DNA from 3 places in the Cytobacillus sp. EB106-05-05-XG126 genome. Region 3 is predicted to be linked to each of the others. Evidence: riboswitches for the same ligand, from Rfam matches in the RefSeq annotation. Region 3 holds a riboswitch; each other region holds the start of a gene.
What was found. A riboswitch is a leader RNA that binds a small molecule or an ion and turns the genes downstream of it on or off. The one in region 3 is predicted to bind cyclic di-GMP.
Positions count from the first base shown of each region.

Region 1: another riboswitch for cyclic di-GMP. It lies ahead of AC3WTL_RS13385 (methyl-accepting chemotaxis protein); the one in region 3 lies ahead of AC3WTL_RS00320 (anti-repressor SinI family protein).
Region 2: another riboswitch for cyclic di-GMP. It lies ahead of AC3WTL_RS14060 (hypothetical protein); the one in region 3 lies ahead of AC3WTL_RS00320 (anti-repressor SinI family protein).

Region 1 is NZ_JBYTDU010000003.1:50,372-60,576, reverse strand. Features, by position in the region: gene AC3WTL_RS13445 (YhfT family protein) at 1-56, opposite strand, end outside; gene AC3WTL_RS13440 (DUF2620 domain-containing protein) at 84-443, opposite strand; gene AC3WTL_RS13435 (PRD domain-containing protein) at 445-819, opposite strand; gene yhfZ (GntR family transcriptional regulator YhfZ) at 888-1,820, opposite strand; gene AC3WTL_RS13425 (hypothetical protein) at 1,974-2,459, opposite strand; gene AC3WTL_RS13420 (hypothetical protein) at 2,474-3,130, opposite strand; gene AC3WTL_RS13415 (SMI1/KNR4 family protein) at 3,180-3,746, opposite strand; gene AC3WTL_RS13410 (YwqG family protein) at 3,881-4,687, opposite strand; gene AC3WTL_RS13405 (hypothetical protein) at 4,721-5,125, opposite strand; gene AC3WTL_RS13400 (hypothetical protein) at 5,167-5,529, opposite strand; gene AC3WTL_RS13395 (hypothetical protein) at 5,558-5,680, opposite strand; gene AC3WTL_RS13390 (leucine-rich repeat domain-containing protein) at 5,803-6,882, opposite strand; gene AC3WTL_RS13385 (methyl-accepting chemotaxis protein) at 7,009-7,938, opposite strand; cyclic di-GMP riboswitch class II at 8,000-8,083, opposite strand; gene AC3WTL_RS13380 (alpha/beta hydrolase) at 8,250-9,776, shown strand.
Region 2 is NZ_JBYTDU010000003.1:206,186-216,390, reverse strand. Features, by position in the region: gene AC3WTL_RS14080 (N-acetylmuramoyl-L-alanine amidase) at 1-1,565, opposite strand, end outside; gene AC3WTL_RS14075 (N-acetylmuramoyl-L-alanine amidase family protein) at 1,771-3,210, opposite strand; gene tagU (polyisoprenyl-teichoic acid--peptidoglycan teichoic acid transferase TagU) at 3,474-4,403, shown strand; gene AC3WTL_RS14065 (penicillin-binding transpeptidase domain-containing protein) at 4,613-6,625, opposite strand; gene AC3WTL_RS14060 (hypothetical protein) at 6,786-7,457, opposite strand; cyclic di-GMP riboswitch class I at 7,749-7,834, opposite strand; gene AC3WTL_RS14055 (VanZ family protein) at 8,160-8,594, opposite strand; gene AC3WTL_RS14050 (leucine-rich repeat domain-containing protein) at 8,782-10,205, opposite strand, start outside.
Region 3 is NZ_JBYTDU010000001.1:52,330-62,534, reverse strand. Features, by position in the region: gene AC3WTL_RS00335 (TasA family protein) at 1-114, opposite strand, end outside; gene sipW (signal peptidase I SipW) at 205-774, opposite strand; gene AC3WTL_RS00325 (hypothetical protein) at 800-1,678, opposite strand; gene AC3WTL_RS00320 (anti-repressor SinI family protein) at 1,969-2,115, opposite strand; cyclic di-GMP riboswitch class I at 2,145-2,233, opposite strand; gene AC3WTL_RS00315 (hypothetical protein) at 2,406-2,657, opposite strand; gene AC3WTL_RS00310 (helix-turn-helix domain-containing protein) at 2,928-3,269, shown strand; gene srtD (class D sortase, LPxTATN-specific) at 3,270-3,881, shown strand; gene AC3WTL_RS00300 (pseudouridine-5'-phosphate glycosidase) at 4,099-5,010, opposite strand; gene AC3WTL_RS00295 (carbohydrate kinase) at 5,025-6,122, opposite strand; gene AC3WTL_RS00290 (alanine/glycine:cation symporter family protein) at 6,256-7,641, opposite strand; gene AC3WTL_RS00285 (MarR family winged helix-turn-helix transcriptional regulator) at 7,801-8,229, shown strand; gene AC3WTL_RS00280 (MFS transporter) at 8,285-9,481, shown strand; gene motB (flagellar motor protein MotB) at 9,781-10,205, opposite strand, start outside.

The DNA.
Region 1 (10,205 bases), on a different contig from region 3:
ATATTGGCCAAAACAGCAGCAACGGCACCGATCAGGATAATTAATGTCATTTCCATTTCTTTTTCCCCCTCAATTAAAATGGATTAGCTTTTATTCTTTAAAGCTTTGATAATCATAGGCACTGCGGCTTCTTTGTGGTCAGCTGTAAAGCCGAATGCTTTCTTCCCTTCGCTGACAGCGGTTACAATTTTTTCCTCAACAGGCTTTTTCCCCGGCATGGAAACTGTCTCGCAGTTTGGCTTGCCGAGAAGGGCAATCGCCATGGCTAAAGCACCGCCGCCGCCTGTATGGCAGGCTCCTACATAATAATCTGCCTGTCCCGTCTTAACAGCCATCGCTGCTTCCAGATCGGACTTGACCATCGTCGTTATGCTGCTATCAATCTCTTTTATTAAGCTCTCAATCTCTTTTTTATCCACCTGTCCGCCAACTACAATTTTCATCTTAATTTCCTCCTTTGTTGATTTGCAGTACATTTGTGTAATGTATAAGCAGAAAATCGATTTCCTCTTGGGGGAGCTGATTCTTCCATTGCTGCTGTACAAAATCGATTTCCTTCATTGCTGTGGATGCTTCCGGTGACTGTTTGACTTCATCCAGCAGGGCAGGATGAGGAGCCTCCACCTGTTCGCCATTTTCAATTCTCGTCAGAGCTGTCGGCAAATGGGTGAAAAGCATTTCCGCCCCTTCTATGGCATCCTTTTTCAAGTGTGACTGCAGGTGCATAAAAGCCAATGTCGTTATATCAGCGGCTATTGTGCTGACAACTGATGAGCTTAATAGGATATCCATTCTTTCTTTGAGTTGGTTTAGATCCATAATTTTAACCCCTCCAAAATACAGTATTTAGTATATTAATGGTGCTAAGAAACTAGAACTTCAGTTTCTTAATAGTGCGGATATTTTTCCCCTTCCTCTACCAGCCTTTGGATCTCTTCCACTTTATTGAACTGGAGGAGCTGGATTTGTTCCCTGATATTTGTTCTTTCACTTTCAATGACAATGGCTGCTCTGGTAGCTTTTACGGCCAGTTCCTTTGCTCTTTTCGATTTAAAATCAGAGGAAGCAAACGTTTTTAGCGCTCTCGCTTCATCTGCGTTCCAGACAGCTGCATCAATACTGCCGTTTTTCAGCATATTGAAAAGCTGCATATAGTCCACCTTTATCAATTCAACCTTGTGTTCTTCACATTCAAGGAGAGTGATATTGGCCTGATCGGCAGATGAATAATCGATTCCGATTTTCATGCCATCTGTAATCTTGCTGTTTTTGCTATCTGAAAAAAAGACTTTATGGGACGTGACATAGGTCTCCGGTCCAAGTGTATGAAGAATTTCCAGGCCATCAAACTCCTGTACGGCCTCTTCTGCCGCCAGCTGGGACATGATCGCAAAATCGTAGCGCCGGGTTTTTAATGATTCGACCCGCCTTCGGGCCCCTCTCATATAAGCAAGGCCAGACTTCTTGTTAATCTCTTCAAAACCTTCGACAATGCCAGTCGCCAATCCCTCATACTTGCGGGAATAAGGCAGCGGCATAACGCCCATCACCGGTCCGATGCCGGCAATCTCATACAGCAGGTTGATATCCCTCTTTTTCAAAAAAGTCCCCAGATGCCCTCTGGATTCAAGCGAGATGGCATGCAAATCCTCCAGCACTCTTAATGCCCCCTGCACAGTCCCGCGGCCCAGGGATAGCTTGTCTGTAAAATCACTTACCCGGGGGATTCTCTCTCCCTCTGAAAACTGAATAAGCTCCTTTGCAATAAACTTGGCAGCCAGCCCATTCTTTGAATATAAACTTTCCCAAATACGGCTCATATTGTAATACCTCTTTACTTTGATCAATATACGGAAAACTGTATATTATGAGTGTAGCGTTTTTATTTAAGTAATTCAAGCTAAAGTTTTTTCATTTGTTTGTTTATTTAGTCTATAAAGGATTCATATTTTGTTAAATTTCTGCTTATGTGATTAAGGTGTCCAATAAGCAATACGGTTACCCGGAACAGCTGCAATTAACCATTCCTCCTCGCCTTGACGGCAGCCATCGCCAGCTTGCCAGCACTCATACATTTCATGAGATCCGTTCACAGATAATATTTTTCCTGATTGAAAAGCTACATACAAATGCGGCATATTTTCACCTAACCAAATATCCACAACTTCCTCATTTAATAGACTATCTATAGACATGGTATTTTCTTTAATTGTTATTGTCTTTTCATGAAAGTTCACCGCCTGGTCAAAAACTGTCCATTTAGGATCCTCAATATGAAGCCAGGATTGGGATTGATTGGACGGATGTTTCAAAGAGAAATAGAGATAGAAAGAATCTGGCCCATCAGATTTTATCCTGATGACCATTCCTTTTACAAAGATCTGCTTTAAAGCTGCTTCAGCAAATTCCTTATCTTTTTTATCCAAAGAAACCATTTTTCTTCCCCTAAACCAGTTCACGTTCAATCCCCTTACTATATTGTAATGACCCCAACCCACTGACTTGTTTTTGAAGCTACTTGAAAGGTCCGGTTATCCACCCACTCCGGTTTTCCTAAAAATCTTCCATAAACGACATGGCTTGGCACCTCTTCAACAAGGACTTCTTCCTTAACCATCAGGCCGCTTTTGTGATAAATTTTGGCCATCAGCTTAAAGGACGTAACCGTATGGACTCCGACAACATAGGCAGTGTGTTCTTTATCAGGGCTCTTTTTGGGAGTGCCTTTTAATAAAAACTCTACCGAATACTTGTGTTCTTTAATTTTTTCAAGAGCATCCTTAACCGGAGTATAATTCCAGCTATTTTCTCGAAAAACTGGAGAAATAAACTCATTGAATACTCTGCAATACTCGATATATTTCTCTTCCGGATCACGTAAATCCAAGAATTCCTTTGGATTATATGGGATCTTGATGGTTAAACCATTCTCGATTGTATAGGAATCCACGATGGTTTCCTTCATACCTGCCAAACAGTAAACCATCAAAGATTCCACTTCATCAGTTAATGCCCCTTGCAAGTAACGGCTTACTATCAGTGAAAAAACATTCGTCTGGAGATTAAAGCCAACTTCATTCTTCTTTTGTCTATTGGTTGCGTCGTGAAGAATAATCTCTTTTAATTCCACCTAAATTCCCCTCTGCCTAACGTGATCGAAAGAACTCAATATCATACATTTACTCAAATTCATAGAATATCCTATTTGCTATATTGTTTTTCCCCTCCAAAATCACTTCCCTAAAAAAGAGTTCCAGATTTTTATAGGATTTCAGGATTTTTTTGGATCTATATTCTATCTCCAATATATTCTCGTTAAGCATATCAATCACATAGTACGTATTTTTCACAAGCGAATCAGCAAAAATAAAATGATTTTCCGGGGTTCCTTTTCTTCGGTATAAGTCCTGCATAACTTCTAAATCAAATGCCTGGTGAACCTGTTCTTCATAACTTAGCCCTCTGTAAGTCTCCGGGCCTATTCCTGACACTCTAAGGATGTCAAATAAGTAACAGCCATTGCAGTTTCTTAAAAATTCTTTATAAACTGATGGAAAGTGAACCTTTGTTTTTGTTTCATAATCCACGATCGCCTTAAGTACTAGGCCTGGCTGTATGTGGGTATGCCAGCAGCCTTCTCCTAAATGGCCATATAGGACAGTATTGGTTCGAAGCTTTTTCTTATCTGTCTCATAGATTTGATCTAATTCTTTTTTTAGAACATCAGCTTTGACTATTTTTGACATGTTTAATCCCCTTTTCCGAAAGACTGTATCAATAGGAATTAAATTTTCATTGTTTTAATGTATTATGCGCAAAGGCTCACATTCATAAAAACTTTCAGACTGATAAACATGATACGGGAATTTACTAGGTTCACCTAACAGCAATCCCAATTATAAAGGACATTAGTGAAATTCCTGTTTTTTAAATCTTCTTCTTTTATAAAGAAGTTTGCAACCCCGCTGTCCCCGAACATCAGGTCAATATCATCGTCCGTATCCGCCTGGAATAGCAGTATGGTATATTCTCCTGTTGGATCATTTTTTTCTCTCGGATCCTGCTGGGTGAAGTAAGGATAACCGCCTATTTTATGGCCCTCTGCACCTAACTCCTCAAAGTAGAGCTCATGTAAATCTTCATAGTCGGGATGATCGATGGATTCGAATAAGTCGATATTGACCATGTCCTCAAAACGGAAGTCATCAGCAGGTACAGGAGCGATCTTAAGCTGGAAACTCATCTTTGCTTCCTGGACGATCGGATCATATTCATTACTTAAATCAGGTACATACGAAAAGTCTGCCACCAGGTCTTCCTCATCTTTTACAATACTTGGATGATAAATAACCCGGAAGTTTCTTTGCGCAGTCGGGTTATCAAAATCAAGCCCGTACACATCATCAGCCGGCGAGAGATAGAATTGAAGAATCCCGCTTTCAGGCATCGGCTCAATGTGGGGAACTTCTTCGAAATTAATCTGTGCAAATAGATTCATATAATTCCCCTGCTTATCCTTTGGGTGATCGCTCAACTTTGGAAGGTAGGGATGTCCTCCAAACTTACTTTCAAAAAGGGTGGTCTCCCCTCTTTCTGCTTGGATGCTGACAAACGGTTTAGCTGTTTTTTCTAATTCGGCCCGATATTTTTCAAATTCCTTCGGCAGCTTTAATACTAAACTGGTCATAAGATTCTATCCTCCTGATTCTATTCAATCCACCTATTTAGTCTCTTCTGTTAAAATTTCATCCATATATTCCTTTAATTCTATGCTTATTTCTTCCGGCGATTCATCCAGGAGCTCTCCGGCCACTTTGGAACCAGGGAATTCCCGTAAGACTGGCATGCCTAAAAAGATGCGTTCGCATTCCCAAATTTTAATAATCTTTAAGTCTATGAGGTCACCGTTCTTGTCAGTAAATCCTACTGAAATGGAGGAACTGTATCCAGGCTGAAAGACATCATTGCCCTCTTGGTCAAAGGCAGCTTCCAATTTAAGGCCTTTCTTTGAAAAAGCAGTTCTATGCTCTTTTTGGAGTCTTTCAGCCTGTTCTTTGAGCTTCTGTTCAATATCTTCAATCTTCGTTTTTAACTGTGGGGTAAAGTCTTTATCCTGAATTCTCATACCATCAGCTACTCTCATTATTCTTAGAAACGCGGGTCAGCTCACCGATACTGCTCTTTAAAAATCAGCTTAAACTTGGGCCTTAATGTTATTTCTATAATGTTTTCATATAAATCTGATTCACCATGAAACAATCGAATGATCGCATATTCCTTTTCGTCCGCGGCAATTTCTATTTTCCTTACAGATAGCAGCTTCATATAGGAAAGAACTTCATTAGAGTTTTTTTCTTTTACATCCATTATAAATTCATCATAAAAAGGAGATAGCCTGACCTCCATTACTTCATTTTCGTTTTCAAAAATAAAAGATGAAGTGTCATAATAAAAATTCTCCGTCTCATCTTTTCTCCCCGGCAATGATTCAAACACCGATATTAGGTCAGCTTCTTCTGGAATATCCATGATTAAAACCTCCTTTCAAAAACAGCTATTACCATTCCCTCCACTCCTCTGTGATGTCCCCGTCAAACTCCAAACCCGCTATGCCTGCAGCTTCCATAATGTATTCACAGAGCTCTTCTCTTTCAAGTGTTTCAATAAAGTGAAACTTCAATCAGGGGGTTCCTTATCCCCCACTGATTGTTAGTTGAACCAATCGGGCCTTTACGGGCAGTTTGACCCCCGCTTATCCTCCTTTGATTCCTCTGAGTCTTGAAGTGGGGGTCTTACTGCCCGTTAGACTGCGATAAAGTAATCATACTTTTCATTTAGCTTGTTCAGCTTTAGAGTCACTTGTTTTACATATTTCTTGATCTCTTTTTCCGTCAAACCGCTATCTTGGGTCAGATTTTTCATAAACGAATCAAGAACCTTATTGGCAGCTCTTATATTTTCTTTTGTGAACAGATCATCACCATCTGCCATTCTCGTTTCCCACTCTTTTGTAGGCAGAGCCAGATCCCCAAGCTTCATATCCTTTTCCGGATCCCTATTCTTAATTTTCTGCTTGGTGTAATACACTTCCTCAATGTTTTCACACACAGAGAGATCGCCATCTTGTACATGCGTATCGGGAAAGATAACAGCCTTTAGCTTAGGCAGATTTTCAGTAAAGCGAATTGAGGGTATATCCCCACAATTAATCAGCTTTAATTGTTCCAAATGCATCAATTCACCAATAGACGAAAAATCTTCAACCCCCTTGCAGCTCTCAAACTCCACATCAATCAGCGGAGCCTTCACTTTGCGAAGCGCACTAACATCTTTTAAACTCCTAAGATAATTCAACTGAAGCATTTGCAGGCTCACTATCTCTTGGATTCCTTCAAGTGTGACAATATTTGATTGTGTTAAAATAAGCTCTTTTAAGCTTTTTAACCCACTAAATTCAGTGAGATTCCTGGCTTTCGGCTTATAGCTCCACAGCTGGGCTCTGTTTAGCTTACTTAATTCATTCAGTCCGGCCGTTTTACTCGGCAGTTGCCCGTATACTTCTTGCAGATTCTTAAGTTCTCCTATTTTAAAAACATTTTTAGTGGTTGTTTCATTTATCGATAGAATCCTTAGGTCCCTTAAGCTATAAATGCCGCTCAGGTCTTTTATAAAAGAATTAAAAACATCCAAATGTTCAATGCCCGGGCATTCATTCAAAAAATAAACATCTGGAGAATCAAAATCTGACACACCCACATGTTTAATGCTATGTTTATTGATATATTCCACACTCTCATTAATAGCGGCCGGATTTTCAAAGATTACCTTCTCTCCAGTTTCACTCCTGCGGATATATACATTCCCTTCATAATAAAATGGCATATGGATACCTCTTTTTCATTTAACTTACTGCATACTATAGAATTTCTCCGCCGCCATCCATTTTTCCTATCAACAAAAAAAGAGCTGCTATAAAAGCCGCCCCATCATAACGTTTTATACGTTTTCCTATAAAATACCCTTAAAACCTTTCGCCTGCTCATCCAGCTTTTTTGCTGCTTCCCCGATATCTTTAAATGCGGATACCGCCTGTTCATTAAGAACCTGATTTTCAGAGATGCCTGACTGCGATTGCAGGGTAGCGTCACTAATTTTGTTGATTTCAGTTGATATTCCTTCAATATGGGCGTTGACTTCCTGAATAGAGTCCTGCACCCGGTTTGCGAGCTTTCGCACTTCTCCGGCAACGACGTTGAAGCCTCTGCCATGCTCGCCTGCACGCGCGGCTTCTATGGCTGCATTTAAGGCGAGCAGGTTGGTTTGCGCCGCTATTTCCCGGATCGTTTTTACGATGCTTCCGATGGATTGTGCCTGTGATTTTAGAGAATGGAGGATTTCCAGGTTTCCTTTGGACTCATGAACGAGCTTGCCTATTGCCTGAGCGGCCTCTTCACTTCTCTCAATTCCAGCTTTTGCTTTTTCACTAAGGGCTTCTGACATTTCCTGAAGCTGGTATGCCACCTGTGCTGTATTCGTTTCCCGTTCTGTTATATCTGTTGCAATCTTCACGACACCAGCGACCTTGCCGTCATTCCCGAAGACCGGTGTGTATGTAGCCTCGAGCCAAATAAGGTTTCCCTGTTTGGTCACACGCTGGATTTTTTCCTGAAAGCTTTTGCCTTTGCGCAGATTTCTCCAAAGCTCCTGGTATTCCCTGCTGGCGGCAAATTCTGGGGTGCAAAATTGCTTATGCTGCATATTTGGCATCTCTTCTGCCCGATATTTCACAGTGCGGGCAAAATTTTCATTTGCCCAGAGCACTTTCCCATTCCCATCAAATTCAATCATCGCCAGAGAATTTTCAATTGCAGCCAAAACAGCTTCTTTTTCTAGGACCTGTGTGCTTTTAACATGATTAGGCTGATACGTTGTAAGCATGCTCTTCCTCTTTTCAAAAAAAGTTTGTCAGAACATATCCTTACAAAAGAACTGTTCCCCTGTAAGTGCTGGCCGGTTGCGCTACTAGCTCGAATTCATTCAAGCGCCCAAATTACCTTGAATTCTCATTGCTTCCAACTTGTTCTATTTATATGTCTATAGTACTAGTATCGGTTTGGTATCACAATTTTAAATGCTCTGCTATCCTATATGCTGAAAATTCTTATAATTAAACATTAAGACCCATGATTCCCATAATTAGTAAAAGTAGAATAGAACTGTAAGAGATAATGAAGAAGGGATGGATTTATCTGAAAAATAAGCTGATTGCGTTATCTTTGGCTTCTGTTTTAAGCTTTTCGCTTTTTCCGGAAAGTAGTTTTGCGGAGCAAACTGCTGTGGAAAACCAGGCGATCATACCTGGTGCGCACACAGTAACAGAACAATACTTTGACGGCGCCGGCACCAACTGGCTCACAACAAAGAATCCCCTGCAATATCAGCAGGCAACTCTTTACGGCAATATCGGCCTGACTCCTTATCTATGGGGAAATGCAGCGGAAGGAACCGGATGGCATCAAATGTACAAGCCCGCTTCTGTAACAGGGACTCAGGTAAATGGTGTTTTTGAGGATGCCCAGTTTGTCATCAGGGTTCCGGATCATTGGAATGGCCGGCTGGTTGTTTCGGGAATCCCGGCGACACGAAATGAAACGTCGACCGATCTGCTTTTCAGCGATTATGTATTGGAAAAAGGATATGCTTTTGCTGCGATCGATAAAGGCACCCAGGGGGAGGCTGATTCGGATGATCCATTTGCAAAAGTAAAAAATGCTTTGGTTAATGAAGATGATAGTGTAGCAGAATGGCATCAGCGGTTCCGCCAGGTTACGAAAGCCGCTCAGCAGTACTTAGCCAGCTCACATTCGGATGGGCTGATCGATCCGGCCGATTCTTCTGACCCGGCGAGCGATTTAGTATCCGCACAGCATAAGGTTCCTACATATGCGATGGGAATTTCCAATGGCGGATACGTCGTGCGTTATGCTCTTGAAAATGATGACCCGGAGAAAACCGGAGAACCGCGGCTTTTTGATGGAGGAGTCGATTGGGAAGGTGTTCTCTGGACGGAGAAAAAAGAAAACTTGATCAGTTCCCTGACCACTGTTGTGAATAATGCTGAGGAAGCTTTGTACGGCAACGGCAAAGACCAGCAAAAAGCGGTTAAAGAGCTATATAAAGCAGGTTTGCCAAAAGGGTCGGAAAAACTGTGGGCCTACCATGATCAGGTATACTGGTTTATCTCGCTGAATATCTATCGGGACCATTTCGATCCGGAAGCACCAGGCCGGACGGATTGGAGCAATTACCTGAACTTCGTTAATGGCGTGAGAGATCGTTCCTATGATCCTATTTTTGAAGATTATAAGTATGTGACCCGGCCGAAGGAAGTGAAAGAAAATATTAAGGCGGTGGCCAATACGGGCGATATTGATGTGCCGCTTATTTCTTTTACAGGTTCCCTTGATTCACTTATTTTCCCGGAGATCCATGCAAAGGGATATCAAAAGCTGGTCAAGAAAGCCGGAAAGCAGGATCTTCACCGGATGTATACGATTGAGAACGGCAACCATGTCGACAGCCTGGTCTGGAACCCCGGCACCGATCCGGATCAAGAGCTTCAGCCTCTGCTGCCTTATGCTCATCAATCATTTGACCTGCTAGTTGACTGGGTGGAAAACGGAAATGCGGCCCCTGCGAGCAAAACGGTTGATGCACCGGAGAACCCGGTTAAGGTCATTGATTTGAAAACTGGGCTGGAACGGGATCCTCGTTAGAGTGGCGGAGATGTGGTTCGGAAATTGGACAAATGCCTTCCGCACAGAAAAATTTCTATCCGCACAGAAATTTGGGTTAAAAGCACAGAAAAAATCTTATCCGCACAGAAATTGAGGCTATCCGCACATAACGATATTTATGAATGCATCTAGTTGCAGTTTTAGATAAAATATCTTCTAAATATGCTGCCCCAGTCGTTTTTGATTGGGGCTTTTAAGAGTTTTTTGGTTAATAAGCAGTTCTTTCCTGCTTTGGGTTTGTGCTGGAGGACAAATTAGATCGCTCTGGGCGAAGGTTACCCCCGGGTTCGGACTCTAACGGGCGCTTTCCTGCATTCTGTGTCCGAAGTTACCCCAGGTTCGGACTCTAACGGGCGCTTTCCTGCATTCTGTGTCCGAAGTTACCCCAGGTTCGGACTCTAAATGGCG
Region 2 (10,205 bases), on a different contig from region 3:
GTTTTAAAGCGTAAAATAGAGCCTCTTGGATAGCTTTTTAGGGCTGAAGAGGACTTAGAGACCCTGGAATAGACATAAAGTCTGCTTTCATTTACAATCCCCTTCAAATCTTCCTGGGGAGCATCAGCGTCAATAACATCACTTTTCTGAATATACCCCTTCGTAGGTTCCCCATTTACATAAACGGTCGTCTGATACCAATTATCAGTGAACGTTCGATATTTAATGGTTGACCCTTCTGAATAACTTTTTAGTACACTGGAAGAATTTGAAACTTTTCCAAACACATTCAGCCTGCTATGCTTTACAATCCCTTCAAGCAGCTTCTGTGGTTCATCAGCGCCTATCACATCGTTCTTGTGAATATACCCGGAAACAGACTTGCCGTTTACATAGACCGTTGTTTGATACCAATTAGCCGTATAGGCCTTATATTTTACGGTTGTTCCTTCAGAATAACTCTTCAAAGCTGTTGAAGAAGTTGAAGGCTTTGCATAGACACTAAGCTTTTTGTGTACCGCAATTCCTGTTAAAACGGTTGGATCCAATGAATCAAGGTTAATGACATCATTTTTAAAAATATATCCGGTCCGAGCCTTCCCATTTACATAGACTGTTGCTACATACCATTGGGAAGTAAAGGTCTTGTAGCGCAGCACTGCCCCTTCGGCATAACTTTTAAGCACACTTGAGGAAGTTGAAGCCTTTGAATAAACATTAAGGCTTATGTTCCTTACAACTCCCTTCAGATTTGTCTGCGGATCAACAGGCACCTCGATATCGCTTTTTTTTATGTAGCCAGAAACAGCTTTACCATTAATGTAAACAGTTGTGGCATACCAATCAGTACCCGTTGATCGAAACTTTAGCAAAGACCCTTGTGCATAGCTTTTTAAGATAGATGCCCCATCTTTATCATCCGAGTAAATATGGGTAGGGTCCTTTAGGGCAATCCCTGAAATAATAGTAGACTCTTCAACAGATGCAGCTTCCAGTGACATGGTTGAAACTTCCTGAGATGAAGAAATCTGTTCAGAATCATCAGCGGATTCTTTGGACTCACTGGATGCCTCCAGTTCTCCTGATTCTTCTGCTTCTTGAGTTGCTTTGTTTACGGCGTCAGTTTCTTGATCAGCATGAACCCCATCTTCTTCAGCAGGACTCTCTGTTTGCTCGATAAGATCACCGTCTTTTTCAGATGTTGAGCTATCTTCTTCAACTGCCATTTTCTCGTCATCACTCGTATGACTCTCTTTCATTTGAAGAAACTCATTCTTTACATACCCGGTTAGAATCTCACCGGTCTCTGATTCTAAATAACTGATTTTTGAGTAATCAGGACCTTCACTCAAAACCGTTATTTCTGATCCATTTGGAATAGTTAAGAGAATCTCACTGTCTTCCGTTTCTTCTTTATAGATCGTGATCTCTTCCTGACTCTCCGAAACTACAAATGCATGTCCTGCGTCAGACTGTTCAAACGCAGCATTTACATAGCCAGGGATCACAGAGGTTAATAAAGTAAGAGCAACAATAAACGAAAAAATCCTTTTCTGTACTGCCATAATTTCCTCCTAAACAAAATAAAATTACATTTTCCTCAAATTTCAACAAAATACCCTAAATTAACCTAGGAATATATTAACATATTATACAGAATAAAATTCTCAGAAATTTTTTCCTTTTATTGTTACAACCTTTTAGGAGACAAAATAAAAAAAAATACAGGCATCCCAGGAAAAGGAAACACCTGTATCTTAATAACTGCTATTACTTCAGAAAATACTGATTAAGTCCTTCATAAATTCCCCTTGCAGCTTTTCGCTGATAATCAGCTGTTCCCACATGTCTCTCTTCATTGGGATTAGAAAGAAATCCTAATTCAAGCAATACAGAAGGCTGCCTGTTTGTCCTTAACACATGGTAATTTCCATATTTCGCCCCAAGATTTCTCATGCCTGTCTGAATCAGTAAGCCATTATGAATGGATTGAGCAAGGCGTCCATCTTTGGAGTTATTATAGTAAAAGGTGATTATTCCGGAACTGGTGCTTGAATAGGCATTGTAATGGATGCTGATAAAAGCATCTGCTTTCTGTGCATGGCTAATATTTACCCGCTGATTGAGACTCAAATATTGATCATTGGAACGAGTCATAACCACTTTTGCCCCTGACTTTTGGAGCAGGGTTTTTAACTCCTGGGCTGTCTTTAAGTTGAGCGTTTTTTCTTTGTGGATTTTTCCGCTCGTACCATTATCATAACCACCATGTCCCGCATCAATGACGATAACCTTTCCTTTCAGACCTGAATTAGGAGATGCCACCAGCCAGCCTGCAACCCAGCCTTCTTTGCCTTTACTTGTTTTTACTTTGATCCAGCCCTTGCTCTCACCTGTTTTGACAAGAGAAGTGCCAGCCTTTTCCAAAGCGATAATCCCAAAGTTAGTGCCCGGACCTTTCCGGATATTGCTGTTCTCCTTTAAGGTAATTCTTGTTTCTTTCACCGTGACGGCTTCCTTATCATCTGCCGGCTTTTTTTTATCAATATAAGAAGAGGAAACCCATCCCTTCAATCCTTTAGCCGCAGTTATAGAAGACCAATTACCTTTCTGGCTATGTACTTCAACTGCCTCTCCTTTTAAGACCTTACCCACAACTTTAGAAGATGTGGCTGCGCTGGCACGCACATTTAATATATCAGCAGTAACATAGAAGGTACCTAAGCTTTTAGGAGGAGCAGCTTGCTTCTTCTTTGATACATAGGAAGCTGAGACCCATCCCCTGCTCTTTTTGCTTGGGATATACACTTTAAGCCAGCTTCCATCCTTCCCCTCTACCGTTATTGCTGTATTTACAGGTACTTTTGTTATGATGGAACCATTAGGGACCTTTCTGACATTTAAGCTAGTGGCTGTTACATAACCTGTCCAAGTAACAGGCGTTAGATAAGTTGAAGAAACCCACCCTGTTGTTTTGCCAGTTGTAATTTTGGACCATCCTTTTTGCTGTGCACTTACCGTAACGACCTGGCCTTTTTTCAGCTTTCCTATAACAGAGGAAGAAACTGTGGCCTTAGCACGGACATTCAGAATGGTGGCCGTTACCTTTCCCTCAAATGAATATGCTGCTTTCACTGACTGATTATACTGAGGAACAAAATGAAACAACAAGACCAAAACAAAGAAGACTTTTACCAATGATGACTTCACTCATTACCCACCTTTTTTGTCGAATATTTTCCAAAAACCCATCTATTAAACTATAATACATGAAAAAGGAAAAATTCAGGGTCTTTTTTACTAAAATTCGGTGATTTAATCATTTTTTTATTACATTGGGCCTACATCATCCATTCCTTTTCTGCCAAATAATAGGGCAATGATTCTAAGATTTTTATATCCATTTCAGATGAATTTTGATATTCTATAAAGATAGGATTACAAAACTTGTAAAAACGTGGAGGATTTAATAGATGAGAGCAGAAAAAAGAAAGAAAAAGCCGAAATGGCTGAAGGTGATCGGAATACTATTTTTGGTTTTATTAATTGCCGGCGGCAGTTATGCTTTTATGGTATATAAATCTCTTACAGATGCTGTGGAAACAATGCACCAGCCAATTGACCGGGAAAAATCAGATAAACGTCCTGAAAAAATTACACTGGATAAAAGAGAGCCGTTCTCTGTATTGATGCTCGGTGTGGATGAGCGCTCAGGCGATAAAGGCCGCTCGGATACAATGATTGTGCTTACCGTTAATCCAAATAATAAATCCATTAAGATGCTGAGCATTCCTCGTGATACCCGAACAGAGATTGTAGGTAAAGGATTTGAGGATAAGATTAACCATGCTTATGCATTTGGTAATGAAGAGATGTCCATGGCCACTGTTGAAAACTTCCTGGATATTCCGCTGGATTACTATATTAAAGTGAATATGGAAGGGTTTAAGGATATAGTGGATGCTGTAGGCGGCATTACAGTTAATAGCTCACTAGCATTTAATCAAGGCGGCCATAAGTTTGCTGAAGGAGCCAACAATCTCAATGGTGACGCTGCTCTGGCATATGTCCAAATGAGAAAGCAAGACCCCAATGGAGACTTTGGGCGCCAGGATCGCCAGCGCCAAATTATCCAAGGTGTTATTAAAAAGGGAATAAGCGTGAACTCCCTGACAAACTTTGATGATATTTTTGGAGCACTTGGCAAGAACGTGCGCACCAATATGACATTTGCCGAAATGAAGGATATTCAAAAGAACTATCGGGATGCTGCGGGAAATATTGAACAGATGACCATATCCGGCAATGGGCAGACAATAAGTAATATCTGGTACCTGATTGTTTCAAGCGATGAGCAGCAAAGAGTACAAAATGAATTAAAGGCACATCTTGAATTGAAATAAATCAATTCTTTATTACGATAGAAACAGGGACAAAGCTTATTCTTTGACACCAAATTCAGCAATATCTATAATGATCATCGTATTGCCATATGCACATTTGGAGATTGCATGGACATATCCCCTTCCATTTTGGAAGGGGATTTTCTTATTAATATTCACACACCTAAAAATAGAAAAAGGCGAAGCGGCCTATGCTTCACCTTCTGTGATTAAAACCGATCTTTATGCTTCTCAAACACTTTCTTCACTTTCTCCACAACCACTTTAGAACCGCCCTTATCTTCCACTCCTTCAATCATCATAGCCATTAGGAGTTTTGGAGATTCAGGGTTGTATGCAACAAAGAGGCCATTTTCCTGCCCTTTTTCTTCCGCACTGCGTTTTAATTCGGCTGTTCCCGTTTTCCCTGCAAGCGGATAGTCTTTCATGTTTGCAGAACGTGCAGTTCCGGATGGATCCTGTACCACTTTGATCATGGCAGATTCAACCGTTTTGGCGTTTTCTTCACTTATGATGTTTTCCTTCCACACCTGGTTCTTTTCTTCCTCCTCCATCAACACAGGTTTAATTAGTGAACCTTTGTTAATGAATGGTGTATACGATGCGGCGAGGTGGAGGATATTCATTTCTACCTCAGCCTGGCCATAACCTGAATCGGCGAGTTTAATTTCACTGTCCAGACTTCCGATTTGGGATGGCTCCATAGGGAATTCGTACGGCATTTCTTCTTCAAATCCAAATTTCTTTAGGCCGGCTGAAAACTTATCTTTCCCTAAGTCCAATGCTTCCTTCGCAAAATATATATTGTCGGAGTACATCATCGCTTTTTCAAAATTGACTGGAGCATTTGGATCCTTTACCCTGGTGACTTGATAACTGCCCCATGATTTGCTTTTTTGCCACTTCAAACCTTTTACATTAATGGTTTCGTCAAGTGTCAGCGTTCCTTCAGACAATCCAACTGCTCCAGTGATTGGCTTCATGACAGAACCTGGTGCGTATGTTTGTTTGAAACGATTCATAAGAGGCATATCCTTATTTTCCTCAAGCGCCTTCCATTCCTCCCCCGAGAATCCGAGCGATGCCTGGTTTGGGTCAAAGCTTGGGCTGCTGACTAATGCAAGGGTTTCACCTGTGACAGGGTCAATAGCGGCTGCTGTCCCAGGACTTCCTTCCATTTCGTTGTATAAATCCCTTTGAAGCGTAATATCGATAGTCAGCTGGATATTTTCCCCGTTTTTTACAGGCTTTTCAGCCAGCACAACTTCTGAGCCGTCCTTTTTCTTGATGCCGATTTTTACTCCGTTCGTACCTTTCAAACGTTCTTCAAGAACCTGTTCGAGCCCTCTCTTACCGATAAGGTCAGTGCTGGAATAGCCTTTTCCCTCCTGCTTTTTCAGTTCATCAGCGCTGATTGGCCCTACATAGCCGATCAAATGGGCGGATGCCTCTCCAAATGGATAAATTCTGCCTTTTACATCCTGCTTCAATACACCTTTCAGGGCAAATACCTTATCAAGCGTATCTTTATCATCAGGAGATACCTTCTTTAAAGGCACAAAGTAACCTGGCTGCACCCAGCTGGCATTTAGAGTTTTATTAATCTGCTCCTCTGAAATATCCAGTGCCTCTGATAGCCCTTTAATGGTTTGCTCCTTTTGGCCTTCCATCTGCTCAGGAACGACCCCGATCTCGTAAAGAGTTCCATTTAGGGCAAGCGGATCTCCCGTCCGGTCCACAATATCGCCTCTTTGCGAAGGCACAGCAGAGTAAGTAATTTTATCTTCTGGTCCCAGCTCCGGGAAAATATATGTCGTATCCCAGGCTACAAACCAATTTTCCTCATCCTCTTTCTCCTCTTTCACTAGATTGGCATCATGAGTGAATTCAATCTTTCCAGCAGCACTATCCATGCTTGCCGAGAATGGAAGAGCTGCCTTTTCTTCTTTCTTATACTCCTTCTCCATATCTGGTTTATATGTAACCTTTAAATTGCTGATTTCCAAATCCTTGTACACTTTTTCGTAACGATTAACATACTCTTTTTTACTGATGGATTTTTTGGCGTCAACAGACAGGAACTCATACATCTTCTCAAACTCCTGTTTGTTCCAATGCTCCACATACTGTTTAAAGCGGTCCTGCGGCTTAATTTCCTTATTGCATCCACCCAAGAAGGCCAAAATGAATAAAGAAATAAATAGAAAAAACACCCTTTTCATGCAAATCCCTCCTTCCAACATATTACCATTTTCTCCGCTTTTGTTACCACTGAAATGGTACCAGTTTTTCAATCAAACGTTTGATTGATTTTTAATTACAATGAAAATGAAGCAATAAAAAAACCCAGATAACAAATCTGGGCACACCCTCTCCTATCTATCATTCCACTGGTATAAATTTGGCAGCTAACGTAAGTTCGATTTCATCACCTTCATCAGCGTAAAATACGTATTCGATTACCCCAATCTCGGAATCACCAAGAATGATATTAACTTTAGAACCGCTATTAACGAAAAAATTCCCGAAGCCGCTTTGAGCAACCACTTTATAACGTCCCACTGGCAAATCCTTGCCAACAGTGAAGAAACCGGCAGACAGAACTTTGGGCTCTTGTTTCTTTTCAACGATTTTACCTTCAGCAGCAGCCAGCTCTGCTTTTTTCGTTTTGATTTCTTCAGTTAAGTCCCTCAACTCTTTACTGCTCTTTTCCACTTGCTTTTGCAGCTCTTTCATTTCTTCTTCTGCGCGGCTTTTATTTTCTATAATTTGAAGGGCGTCATTCTTTTCCTTCTCCATCTCCTGAAGCTCTTCTTGAATATCTGCCACTTCTTTTGTATGGCTTTCCGACTTGTTTTTTAACTCTCCTAATAAGACTTCCCGCTCTTCAATCTCTTTCACCAATTCATCAAGACTAGCCTTTTTGCCATGTAAATCAACTTTCGCTGTATAAGAGCCAATAAAGTAGAATACTCCACAAAGCATAACAACACCTGCCACAGCAATCCAAAACCAAATACTTCCCAAAATCTTTCTGCTGCTATCATTCTCCAAAACTTCTCCCCCATTCATCAGTTCATGGCGCTATATAAAATATATGAAGGGCCAATTCCATTAATGAGAGAGATCATTTGAAAACAATGAAAAACAGCCGCCCCAAAAAGGATGGCTGTTTGCTATGTATTATACTTTGCTGGCTAAGATGGTGACCATTGCACTAAGAAGAACGGTAAAGAACAGTAAGGACACATAAAGCACCTTTTTCTTTATCCTTTTTTTTCTTTTAATTTCCTCGGGTGTAATCCACATAGACTTTGACATCAAAAAATTAGCTCCTTTACATTTGATGGCAGCTGGCTGGCCTTACCATCGAGATAGAGGCCCCTTTAGCTTTGCGTCATTACCTTTCAGTAATTTTGCCCTTTAGTATTATCGGCTGCCTTTTTGTTTGTTTTAGACATTATTTGTCACTCGCAAAAAGTTCGAAAATTTAGGCAACAAAACTCTAATACCCACCTCAAAGAACTTTAAACCTTAAATCAAAAATTTTGTCGGTTTTTCCCGATAACATAATGAACAATTTCGTTCGTTATTAAGGTATAATAGGGTTAATATCAAAAATTACGGGAGCTGATTAACATGCCATTAGTACATATGAAAGAAATTTATACCCCTTTAAAGCTGGTGGGAATAAAGTTTTTTAAAAGCAAGGAAGGCAGCACTTATATAAAAGTTTTAAATTACCGGCGCAAAAAGCTATTCATCTAAGTAATGAAGCGTCTCTGCCCTTTTCATAGACAAGTGGATAACTGCCGCTAGAATCAGGGCAAGAACAATCCCGAAAGAATCAAAAGCCACATCAAATACTCTTCCATCTCTTGCAAAAAAAAGCTGAAGAATTTCAGTTGTGACTGCAAAAGAAAAAGCTGATACGCCAGAATAAAGCAAATTTCCCTTCAGCGAAAATAGCACAACCGTTAGAATAAAGAAGACAAAAGCATGCCCCAGCTTTCGAAGCAGGAATGCCAAAGATGGGCTTTCAGGCATCGCATGGAACAGATCGGCAAAAGATGGATTACCGTTCCAGTTAAAATGAAGAATCCCATGCTCTAAAAAGTTCTCTAAACTCGCTGAGCAAGTACTTATGAAAATAACCGTACACCAAAATAATAAAAAAACATATCTGATCAATCTCCCCACCTCCTCCTTCCATACATTCTTGCCTTCGCGAGGGGTTGTATACAGAATTGGAACTTTAATAGTATAGGTAAGTACAAAAGACGGGCAAAGCCCGTCTTTTGCTATTTTTCAGCTGCCATGTTTGAATAACAAAAGCCCTGCGAAGACGATCCTCTTCACAGGGCTTTGCGGTAAATTCTTATACTTTTATTCTTCTCTGAGTGTAAATAAATAATATTGAAGCTGCCAGCAATGTCAGTAGACCCATGGCTAATAAATTATAATGGTTCGTTGCAGTATTAGGCAGCTTACTTCCACTTGCTGCTTTCTTTTCTTTACCTGCAGCAGTTTTCACTTTATCAGCTAGGTTTGGATCTGACTTGCCGCCTGAAGCTGGCGTTTTTCCTGGAACAGGGGTATTATCAGAATCTCCATCCTCTTCAGGGTCTTCTCCAGGGTCTTCTCCAGGCTGTTCTTCACGATCTGTAACTACATTTTCGGATGCCTGAGCAATAACCATTCCTTCATCATTCAGAGCTTCAACCATGATGCGATAGCTCGTATCGGGTAATAATTCTTCAAAAAGATAGCTGCTGCTTTCAGAATCCAGGGAATCCATATACTCACCATCTAAGTAGACATCATAGCCGGAAATCTCTTCGTCTCCTTCGTATGTCCAGAAAGCTTCAATCGAGTCTTTATCTGTTTTCATATCGGTAAAGTAGAAGTCATCACTTGCTGTCCATACATATTCCCAGGCATAATCAACGGGTTCCTCTCCAGCATAGGCTTCCAAGGTAATCTCATATGGTGTTCCTGGCTCCAGTCCTTCAAAGGTATAGCTTGTTTTAGAGGAATCCACTTCATCAGCCAACTCTCCGTTTAAATAGATACGGTAGCTACTGATGTCTTCTTCCCCTTCATATACCCAAGATGTTTCAATCGAAGTGCTGGTTGTATCTATCCAATCGAAATATAAATGTCCTTCTTCACTGTAATTTCCGTATTCAACATACACACCTTTTGCTTCAAGCTCTTCAATCACACGCATGGCTTGTGATCCTTCAGATAGGTCGAGCAGGTCATTGTTATAGAGACTTACATATTCCAGATGCGGCAGCTCCAGCAGGACCGTAATATCCGTAATTGGAAGCTCATTCGCACTAAGCATAACCAAATCCTTCAAATGAGACAGAGGGCTTAAGTCTTCAATATTGTTGCCATCGATACTCAAGAACTGCAGTGCGCCTAATGAATTAGCCCACTTAAGGTCCGTGATGTCCGTATAAGCGACATTTAGAGCCATAAGATTGAGGCTGCCGAGAGCAGACAGATCTGATAACGGATTATAGCTGACTTCTAGAATTTGAAGATTACGGAGACTTTCGATTCCCTTTAAATCCGTCAGTTGATTATTATCCAAAATCAGAAATTCCAGTTTAGTCAGATTTGAAAAGTCAGGTATTGCTGTTATTCCATTTGAAGACAAGAAAAGGTAATTTAAATTTACAAGCTGATTCAATGGTGAATAATCCTTCATATTCGTGTTTGATAAAAAAAGAGTGGTCAAGTTTTTCAAAGAAGTCAGCGGCTTCAAGCTTGAAATTGGATTATCAGCCAAAT
Region 3 (10,205 bases):
ATGGTTATTAATAGTAGCAGTATCGTTAAACGCTGCCCAAGTTCCTCCACCTACCAATGACACTCCAAGTACTGCTGATGCTACACCTAAACCTAATTTCTTTTTAATTGACATTTCTTTATTCCTCCCTGGTTTCTCCCTCGTTATACGAGGTATGTAATTTTTTATATTGACTCTTACGTTTCCATAAGAGAATCAACCAAATTAAGCAGTTTTCTGATCTGTTTGTGGCTTGCTGTTTTTATCAATTTCTCTAATTGCTTGATAGATTGTTAGACCTGAGTATCCCAACAATAGAATTCCGGGAATAATCAGCAGCATTGCTGTACCTTTGCTTGATTTTGCAAAATCTATTAAATATCCTAAGTAAGGGATAGTAATACCGGTGTATACGGCAGATACATTTTGAGATAAGACTGGCTGACTATCCATGTCTTCGTTATTGTCACCTTTTGTCTGGAACATGATGTTCTCGCCATTTTTTATTAATTCTATTACTCTGTGAGTTACAAAAGTTCCATCTTCTTGAACATATGTGATGACATCATCTTTTTTTATAGTAGATGGATCATCAACTGGTTTTACTGCTATAATAGAACCTGTTTTAAAGGTTGGTTCCATTGAACCTGATAAAACAGTTTTCAGTTGATTCCCAAAGATCTGTGGTTCCCCTCCAGACGCTTTGGAAGATATGACTATGAATACCATCGTTAACAGCAGCAAAAATAACAGGATAGTTAAGGTGTTACTCAAAACCTTCATAACTAGTTTCATTACATTCACCTCAAGTTTTTTAATTTTAGTTGTTTTTCTTTTCACCAATCGCAGAAGATTCTTCTTCTCCAGATGAGTTTACACTCTCATTTTCTGTTTTTTTGCTGGTATTAGCTTCTGTTCCTGATTCTTGACTCCCACTAGAATCGCTGCTATTTTCACTGTTGTTAACTTTATCTTGATCTTCGTTATTACTGCTGCCTTGGTCTTCTACTTTGTCGTTACCTTCGCCTCCGCTATTTTCGCTGTCTTGGCCTTCACCATTTTCACTGCCCTGGCCTCCGCCATTTCCATTGCCCTGGCCTCCGCCATTTTCGCTGCTCTGGCCTCCGCCATTTCCATTGCCCTGGCCTCCGCCATTTTCGCTGCTCTGGCCTCCGCCATTTTCATTGCCCTGGCCTCCGCCATTTTCACTGCCCTGGCCTCCACTATTTTCGCTGCCCTGGCCTCCGCCATTTCCATTGCCCTTGCCTCCGCTATTTTCATTGCCCTTGCCTCCGCTATTTTCATTGCCCTGGCCTCCACCATTTTTATTGCCTGGGCCCTGACCTTCATTTTGATCATTTCCTTCCGGACAATCTTTCCCATGTGCAGGGTTATCAGGATCGCATTTTTCACCGGTATCTTCACCATCTGCTGGATCTTTTCCGTTTCCTATACCAGCATTGTCCTTGCAATTTTTTTTGGTGTATTCATCATCGCCTTCACAAAAGTCTTTTGCGGCACCAATTGTTTCCGATATACTTTCTGTGTCATTAAACGCCGAATATGTATCAGATACTAAGTAGCTAAAACCTATTAGCAAGAAGTAACAAACCCACAAGTTAGCCACAAGCTTTAGCTTTTTATTTTTCTTAAACCGCAGTTTTCGTGATTTGTTTTTGCGACTCAAGTAATCACTCATGGAGTCCCTCCTATTGGTTATATCTTTATTTCGTTAATATTTGTTCGTTTTAAAGAACTTGTAATTTGAGTATATTCCATGGTTTTAAAATTGGAAAACCCCAAATATTGCTGTTTTTTCGTTTTAAAGAACGTTTTTCTCATATTTTCTTTATTTATCTCTAGTTTTCTTACTATTTTGTAATTTATTTAGAACATTTTGTTCTTTATATAAAACAACACAAAAATAAAAAGCATTCCTTAAAGGAACACTTTCTCCTTTTAAGAAATACTTAGACAATTAACATTTTATTAATTTCTCACCAATCGCTCTTTTGCCGAGTTCTCTAGAAAGAACCTTTTGAGTTCTTCTTTCTCAATGCCCAAATTCTTTGCCTCATTAATAAGCTGGATCCAATCCTGATCTAATTGCTCAGTTTGTACCTTTGTGTTAATCACTCTTTTCCCCCCAAAATACGATTCGTATTCCAGGCAATCCAGCCATCCTAGTATCCTTCAATACCTTAGACCTGTGACTTTGCGTCCTCATTTTTCAATGAGTTTGCCCTTTTCTGTGTCTTTACTATTATTTTCCTATAGGTGTATTCTACTATGTCCATATTGATAATTATGTCATTTTTTGTCAATGTTATGAATTATTTTAATATTAAATTAGTTTATATCTCGACAATTTGTTACTGATTTTAATAAGTATCATTAAAATAATTTAAATCGGGCAAAAAATTAGTCTAAGGATTAATATTCATTTTGGAATAGAAAGAAAGACCAATCCTTTTTCTATAATTTCTGCTTATCTGTTTTACTCCACTATGTGGAACTAATGTCTTAAAAGCGTAAGAAACAAAAACTCTTTCCCTTGTCATAGCATCAAAAAACGGATTACCTGTTAAGTCCGAACCACAAATAGGACAAATCCACTTTCCAATTTCACTGCTGCTAAAAGAAGACTTTTTACAGTGATTACAAACCTTTTTATACATTAACCCCCACCTACCTTACTAAATAACATATTTATTCCCGATTAAGCTTCTTAATGCCATGCATTTACATTACTCCTTAGGAATAGTCTAGGACTAACTAACTGTTTTTGAACAATTCCAAATTCAGCCGTTTTTTCGTTTTAAAGAACGTTTTTCGTTCTTTTTCTAAAAATAGCTCAAGAATTCTCATTATTTTGTATTTTTTATTGAACAATTTGTTCGTTATAATGAAAATATCTTTATATTTTATGTTAAGGGAGTATTATGCCTATGATAGGTGACCGGATTAAAAGTTTAAGGATTAAAAAGGGATACTCAATTAATGAGCTTTCTGAAAAAGCGGAGGTATCCAAATCGTATTTGAGCTATATTGAGAGAGGCATACAGGAGAATCCTTCACTGCAGGTTTTATCGCGGATCGCCAGGACACTGGATGCTAATCTTGAGGATCTGCTAGAAGAGAACAAAGAGGACATTACCGACTTGCATAAGCTGGATGAAGAGTGGGTTTCCCTTGTCAAAGAAGCAATCAGGCAGGGTATCACAAAAGAGGATTTCTCCTATTATTTGGAGTTTATTAAATTTAAGAAGATGAACGGGGGTAAAGTTTAATTGAAGGTTAGAGGCCGTTTGCTGATTGTAGCTGCCTCCTTCCTTATCTTAATCGGAGGCAGTTTGGTCCTGTTCTCTCTGCAGGAAATGTATGCTCAGGAGAAGAAAACCAAAGATTCTTTAACCCTGGCAAAAGATAGAATTCAAAATGGAGTAAAAAAAGAAAGCAAAAATGTTCTTCAAACAGAACAGCCTTTAGATGTTTCCTTTGAGCAGGGTGAAGTCATTGGCATTTTAAAAATTCCCCGTTTGAAAGCTGAACTTCCCATAATAGAAGGAACCGATGAGGATGAGCTGGAAAAAGGGGTTGGCCATTACTCCACAACTGTATTTCCAGGGCAGCCCAACCAGATTTTATTATCAGGGCATCGGGATACGGTGTTTCGCAGCCTCGGCGAACTTGAAATCGGTGATATTTTCCTAGTCAGCATGCCATATGGTGAGTTTACATATGAAATTACCGATTCGAAGATTGTTGATGCAGATGATACCACTGTGATCCGATCCACCGCTCCTAACGAATTTCTCACTGTTTCCACCTGCTATCCCTTCTCATATGTGGGCAATGCCCCCTCCCGATATATCCTGAATGCTAAAAGAATACAAAATTAAGAGGCTCTTTCCCCAGGAAAGTGCCCTTTTTACTGCATATAGACAAACACCCTTCCCCCATATTTGAACCTGTACATATCATCTAATATATGGGTTTCCAGAAGGGACAGAGCCAGATGATCAATTTCTTAAGATTACTATTATATTTAGCCATCATCATCACAGCTATCATGCTATCAATATAAAAAGCCAGACTTCCCAAGCCTGGCTTTTCCCTTTACTTATTCAAACTAACAGCAATCTTCGATCCCACTTCGGCATTATGCTTCACCAATGCAATATTCGCTATCAAGCTTCTGCCTTCTGTCAATTCCTTCACTTTCCCCAGAAGGAATGGAGTCACTTTTTTCCCTGCGATATTGTTTTCATTCGCTTCTTTTAAAGCTGTTTCAATAACCCCAGTAATTAATGCCTCTTCCAGCGCATCTTTTTCAGGGATCGGGTTAGCGATGACAACGCCGCCTTTTAAGCCCAGCTCCCATTTTGTGCGGATCATTTCGGCTGCTTCTTCTGCATTGTCCACCCGGTAGTTTACACTGAACGGACTTGTGCGTGTGTAGAAGGCGGGCAATACATCTGTTTCAAAGCCAACGACCGGAACGCCGTTGGTTTCTAAGTATTCAAGCGTCAAACCAATATCCAGGATTGATTTCGCACCTGCACAGATTACGGCAACATTGGTCATTGCAAGCTCCTGAAGGTCAGCTGAGATGTCCATTGTGGTTTCAGCTTCGCGGTGAACTCCGCCTATTCCGCCTGTGACAAACACTTCAATGCCGGCAAGCTCTGCACAGATCATGGTGGCCGCTACAGTTGTGGCACCATTTTTCTTCTTAGCAACTAAGTATGGAAGGTCGCGGCGGCTTGCTTTTTCAACGTCCCTGCTTTGGGCCAGGAACTCCAGCTCCTCATCTGAAAGACCAATTTTAATTTTACCGTTTAAAATGGCAATGGTTGCAGGTACAGCACCGTTTTTGCGGATGATTTCCTCTACCTCTTTTGCTGTCTGAACGTTTTGAGGGTATGGCATTCCATGTGAAATGATGGTGGATTCAAGGGCAACAACCGGTTTATTTGCTTTCTTTGCTTCTAACACTTCTTCTGAGTACTCAAGCCATTTTTCTAACATGATGTCACTTCTCCTTAGTCGAAATATTGTTTGAATGTTTCCTGCAAGCGTGTGTTGTTTAAATTAGGGTTAACGGTTTCAAGGGACTGGAGAGTAAGCATCGAGCAGGACATGCCGATTTTGCAGGCATCCTCAGTGCTAAGGCCTTTTAAATGGGCAAAAATAATACCCGATACAAGCGAGTCCCCTGCCCCTGTCACATCAGCAATTTTCACCTTCGGAGGAAGCTGCACACCTGCTTCACCCCTGTTTGTAAAATAGATCAGTCCTTTATCTCCCCGGCTGATGACGACTTTTTCAACACCTTTTTTCATAATCTCCTGTGCCGCCTTAAAGAAGTCTCCTTCATTGCTGATCTCTTTCCCTGTTAGTGCTTCTGCTTCATTTTTGTTGGCAATCAGCCAGGTAACACCTTTCAGGTCTTCCGGCAGATTTTTTATTTTTGGTGCTGAAACAGGTGTAATGCAAAGCGGAATGTTCTCTTCATAACACCTTTTAATAATCTGTTCCAGAACCTTGGGCGGGAAGTTTGTATCGAGAATCACCATTTCGGATGATGCCAGGTAACCCCACTTTTTCTCGACAAACTCTCTGTTAACGCTTTCATAAATGGACATATCAGCGAGTGCTACAGCCATTTCTCCTTCAAGGTCAAGCACTGCTGTATAAGTACCAGTGGTAGACCCTGCCAGCGACTGTGAAGGAGTGATATCAGCAAAAGCTTTCGTATATTCCAGAAGCCATTCGCCTTCCGGATCATCTCCCACTACGGTCATCAAACCCACATCACAGCCCAGCCTGCCAAGGTTTTCAGCAATGTTGCGGGCCACTCCGCCGCAGGATTGGGAGCTTTCTGCAGGGTTCGATGTTCCGAATTGGAGCTGCCCGGTTGTTTGGATTTTCCTGTCAACATTGGCTCCTCCCACACAAAGCACTTCTTTCTTTTGCGGCAGAACATAGGCTCTGCCGAGAATTTTCCCCTGCTTGGTCAGTGAAGAGATATAGCCGGCAACAGCGGACCTTGAGAGCCCCGTTTTTTCAGCCAGCTCGTTTTGGGCAATAAAAGGATCCTCTTTAATCAGCTGCAAAATCAATAGTTCTTTATCATTCATAATTGACCAGCCCTGCCTTATTAAACTTTTGTCTATATTATAAACTTATGTCTATTTGTAAAACAAGTGTTATTTTTCGAAAAATTTGCAGAGATAATAAAAAAGCCTCCCGCCTTAGGCGGAAGACCAAGCTTTACGCAGCCTTATCGTCTTTTTTAATATCCTTTAAATAATACTTTTCTGAAGTGAAAAACTCGTTTTTCAGCTGTTTGACCTCTTTGCTTAGAAGGAGGACAGCCACGATGTTCGGTATTAAGATCATGGCAAGAGCCAGATCAAGGAATTGCCAGATCGTTTTCGCCGCTCCTACTGAACCAAGAACAATGGCAGCAATGTAAACGACTTTGATGGCTTTTCCGGCAAAAGAGCCAAAAAGGAATTCTGCCATTTTGGATCCATAAAAGACGACGACAATGATCGTTGAAATGACAAAAAATACGAGTGATATAGCTACGAGAATACCTCCAAATGATCCAAAGTACTCCGTAAATGCCGCTGCCGTCAGGGCTGAAGGATCCTTCATTGCCCCTTCCCTTGTCCACACACCTGATGAAAGCACAACAAATGCAGTGGCGGTACACACAATCAGCGTATCAACAACAATACCGACAATCGCCCAGAAGCCCTGGCGCACCGGGTGATCGGTTGTGGCAGCAGCATGGGCAATCGGAGCGGTTCCGAGTCCTGCCTCATTGGAATATAATCCTCTTGCAAATCCCCAGCGAATGATTTCGCCAATTGCCGCACCGGCAAATCCGCCTATTGCAGACATTGGCTGAAACGCATAAGTGAAGATTAATTCCAACACTTCAGGAAGCTTGCCCAAATTCATAAATAAAACCACTAAAGCTGCTCCTACATAAATAAGAGCCATAAACGGAACGAAGATCTCAGTTACTTTGCCGATTCTCTGAATTCCGCCAAAAACAACCAATGAAACCAGTAAGGCTACAGCGATGCCTGTATAAAGGCCATCAATCTTAAAAGTCTCGCCAACCGCAGATGCTACGGCATTACCCTGAACCATGATGCTTGGGATTAATTCGATCATGAGCGCAAAGGCAAATATCACACCAAGCCACTTCATGTTAAGCCCTTTTGTCATGTAATACATTGGGCCGCCCACATATTCTCCATCTTCATTTTTCTCTCTGTACTTGATGGCCAGGACACTTTCTGAGAACTTAATGGACATTCCTATTAACGCAATGATCCACATCCAAAACACGGCACCAGGACCGCCAAACATGATGGCTGCGGGCACACCTACAATATTCGCAGCTCCAATGGTGGAAGCCAGTGCTGAAGTGAGTGCCTGCAGCGGTGTAACGGTTCCTTTTCCCTTCGGCTTTTTAAAAACACTTCCGAATGTCTGTTTAAAAATATATACCGGATAACGGAACTGGAAGAAACCCAGCAAAAAGGTTAAATACAGACCTGTTCCAGCTAATAATAGGATGATGGGATATCCCCACAGCCATCCTGAAATATCTCCTACGACTTCTAATAACTTATCCAAAAAAATTTCCCCCTTATTGTTATGCACAGATGCCCTTGTTATTTCATTCCCTTTCATTTGCCAGTTAAACACTTAGTTAGCAAAGAAATATGTGAGGTAGACATTTTCTTGAAAATCCTGTATAGTTAGCTAGGTAACTATTTTAAGCAGGTGAAACCAATGCACCCTAATCAAAGTGAATTTTTTCATTCCATCAACCAATTTACACGCCACTTTTCCAAAGTACTTAATGAAAGTCTGGTGCCACTTGGTTTATATGCTGCCCAATGGACAATTATCTACCGTCTGAAAACCGGAGGACCAAGCACTCAAAAAGAGATTTCCTCTTATTTGGGAGTTGAAGCTCCGACCATGACCAGGACATTGGCCCGTCTTGAGAAATCAGGCTGGATCACCAGAACATCCGGTAAGGACAAACGCGAAAAACTGATTTCACTGACTGATGCAGCCATCCAGGAATACGACAATTGGCTTGCCGCAGTAAGATCAAGCGAAAGCAATGTCCTGCAGAACATTACGGAAGAAGAAATCAGCACGATGATCAGACTTATGGCAAAAATGAGAGAAAATATGGTACCAGGCACCTAGACCAATTCACGATATTGGTATAGGTACCTGGTACCTTCATTGTTAGGAGGACAACATGAAGAAACAGCCATTATGGACGAAGGATTTTTTGAGTATTTCTGTTACGAGTTTTTTCTTGTTTATGGGGTTTTATGTGTTGCTCACAACGCTTCCCCTTTATATTTTGGATGATCTGAAAGGGGACGAAACACAGGTTGGCCTGATTATTTCGGTCTTTTTGATTGCTGCCGTGATCAGCAGGCCGTTTACAGGAAAATGGATTGACGAGGTTGGACAGCGAAAGATTCTGCTTGCTTCCCTGATTGTGTTTGCTGTCTCATCTCTTCTTTATTTTTGGGCTGACACTATGCCTGCACTTTTAGCTCTAAGATTCCTTCATGGTGCAGGTTTTGGCATGGCCACCACAGCGACTGGAGCGATTGTTGCTGAAATTGTGCCGGATGTGCGGAGAGGCGAAGGGCTTGGCTATTATGCCATGTTCATGAATCTGGCTATGGTCATCGGCCCGTTTGCCGGTTTGACGATTGTTCAATACGCAAGCTTCACATGGATTTTTGCGTTATGCACCGTTTTATCATTTATTGCGATAGTGCTGGGTGCTTTTGTTAAAATACCGCAAACAGCAGAAAGCTCTGTGAAGCATCCGAATTTCACACTATCAAGCTTATTCGAAAAAAATGCCGTTCCTGTTGCGATTTCAGCTGGCATCCTTGCTTTCGCGTACTCAGGAATTCTATCCTTTATTTCCGTTTATGCGAAGGAGCTTGATTTGCTTGAAGCCGCGAGCTTCTTTTTCGTGGTATATGCGGCGTTCATTATTATGTCCCGCCCATTTACAGGCCGCTGGTTTGATACGTACGGAGAAAATAAAGTGATCTATCCAGCGATTATTCTGTTTGCGGCAGGATTGTTTTTGCTCAGCCAGGCCAACAGTACCTTTGTATTTCTGCTGTCAGGTGCAGTAATCGGATTGGGGTATGGCACGATTGTTCCGAGTCTTCAAACTGTTGCCATCAAGCAGGCCGATCCAGCCAAACGGGGTCTTGCTACCTCGACCTTTTTCACCCTCTTTGATACAGGGATCGGTTTAGGATCCTATGTTCTCGGAATACTTGCGGTAAAAACAGGATTCGCTTCGCTGTATTTTATGCTTGCCGGAGTAGCGTTATTTGGCCTGCTCGTATACTACCTGCTTCATGGAAGAAAGACAGAACCCAAAACCATTCATTCAGAAGCAGATCTTCCATTATAAAGAGCCCCTTGCGGCTCTTTTTCTTTGGCAATCTTAACTTGTGTATATTTTCTGAAAATTATTTGTCTTTTTTGTGAACGTTGGCATATAATGTAATTAATATATTTTGGGAGGTTCGCAGATGACCATTGTTCATATTTTGAATTTTTCCATTCCAATCGCCTGTGTATTTCTATTTGGTGTAATGGTCGACCGCATGTGCAAACCGGACAGCACTGAACAGGAAGCAAATGACTGATCCCGGGAAAGCGGCTGGCTGACAGCCTTTTTTTATTTCTTATAAAAAAGAAACCAGCCCCCTATGGCTGATTCCCCGTTCTTGGCAATATTAAAATCTCTACCCGTCTGTTCTTCGCCCTGCCTTCTTTCGTGTCATTTCCGGCAACCGGCTGGAATTCCCCAAAGCCTTTGGCACTGAACCACTTCGGGTCCAGCTGATCATTTTTCAGGATGATTTTCATAAAGTTGACCGCCCGCATGACACTGAGCTCCCAATTGGACTCGAAGTTCGAATTGCGGATCGGGACATTGTCTGTATGGCCGCTGATGATGATATTTCTTGGCGGGTCCATGATGAGAAGCCCGGCAATTTCACCAGCCATTTTTAAATCCTGCTCACGGACCTCTGCACTTCCTGAGCCGAACAGGACATTATCCCTGATTGAAACAAGCAGTCCTTCCGTGGTTAAAGAGGTTTCCAGTTTGTCAGCCAGATTTTGATTTT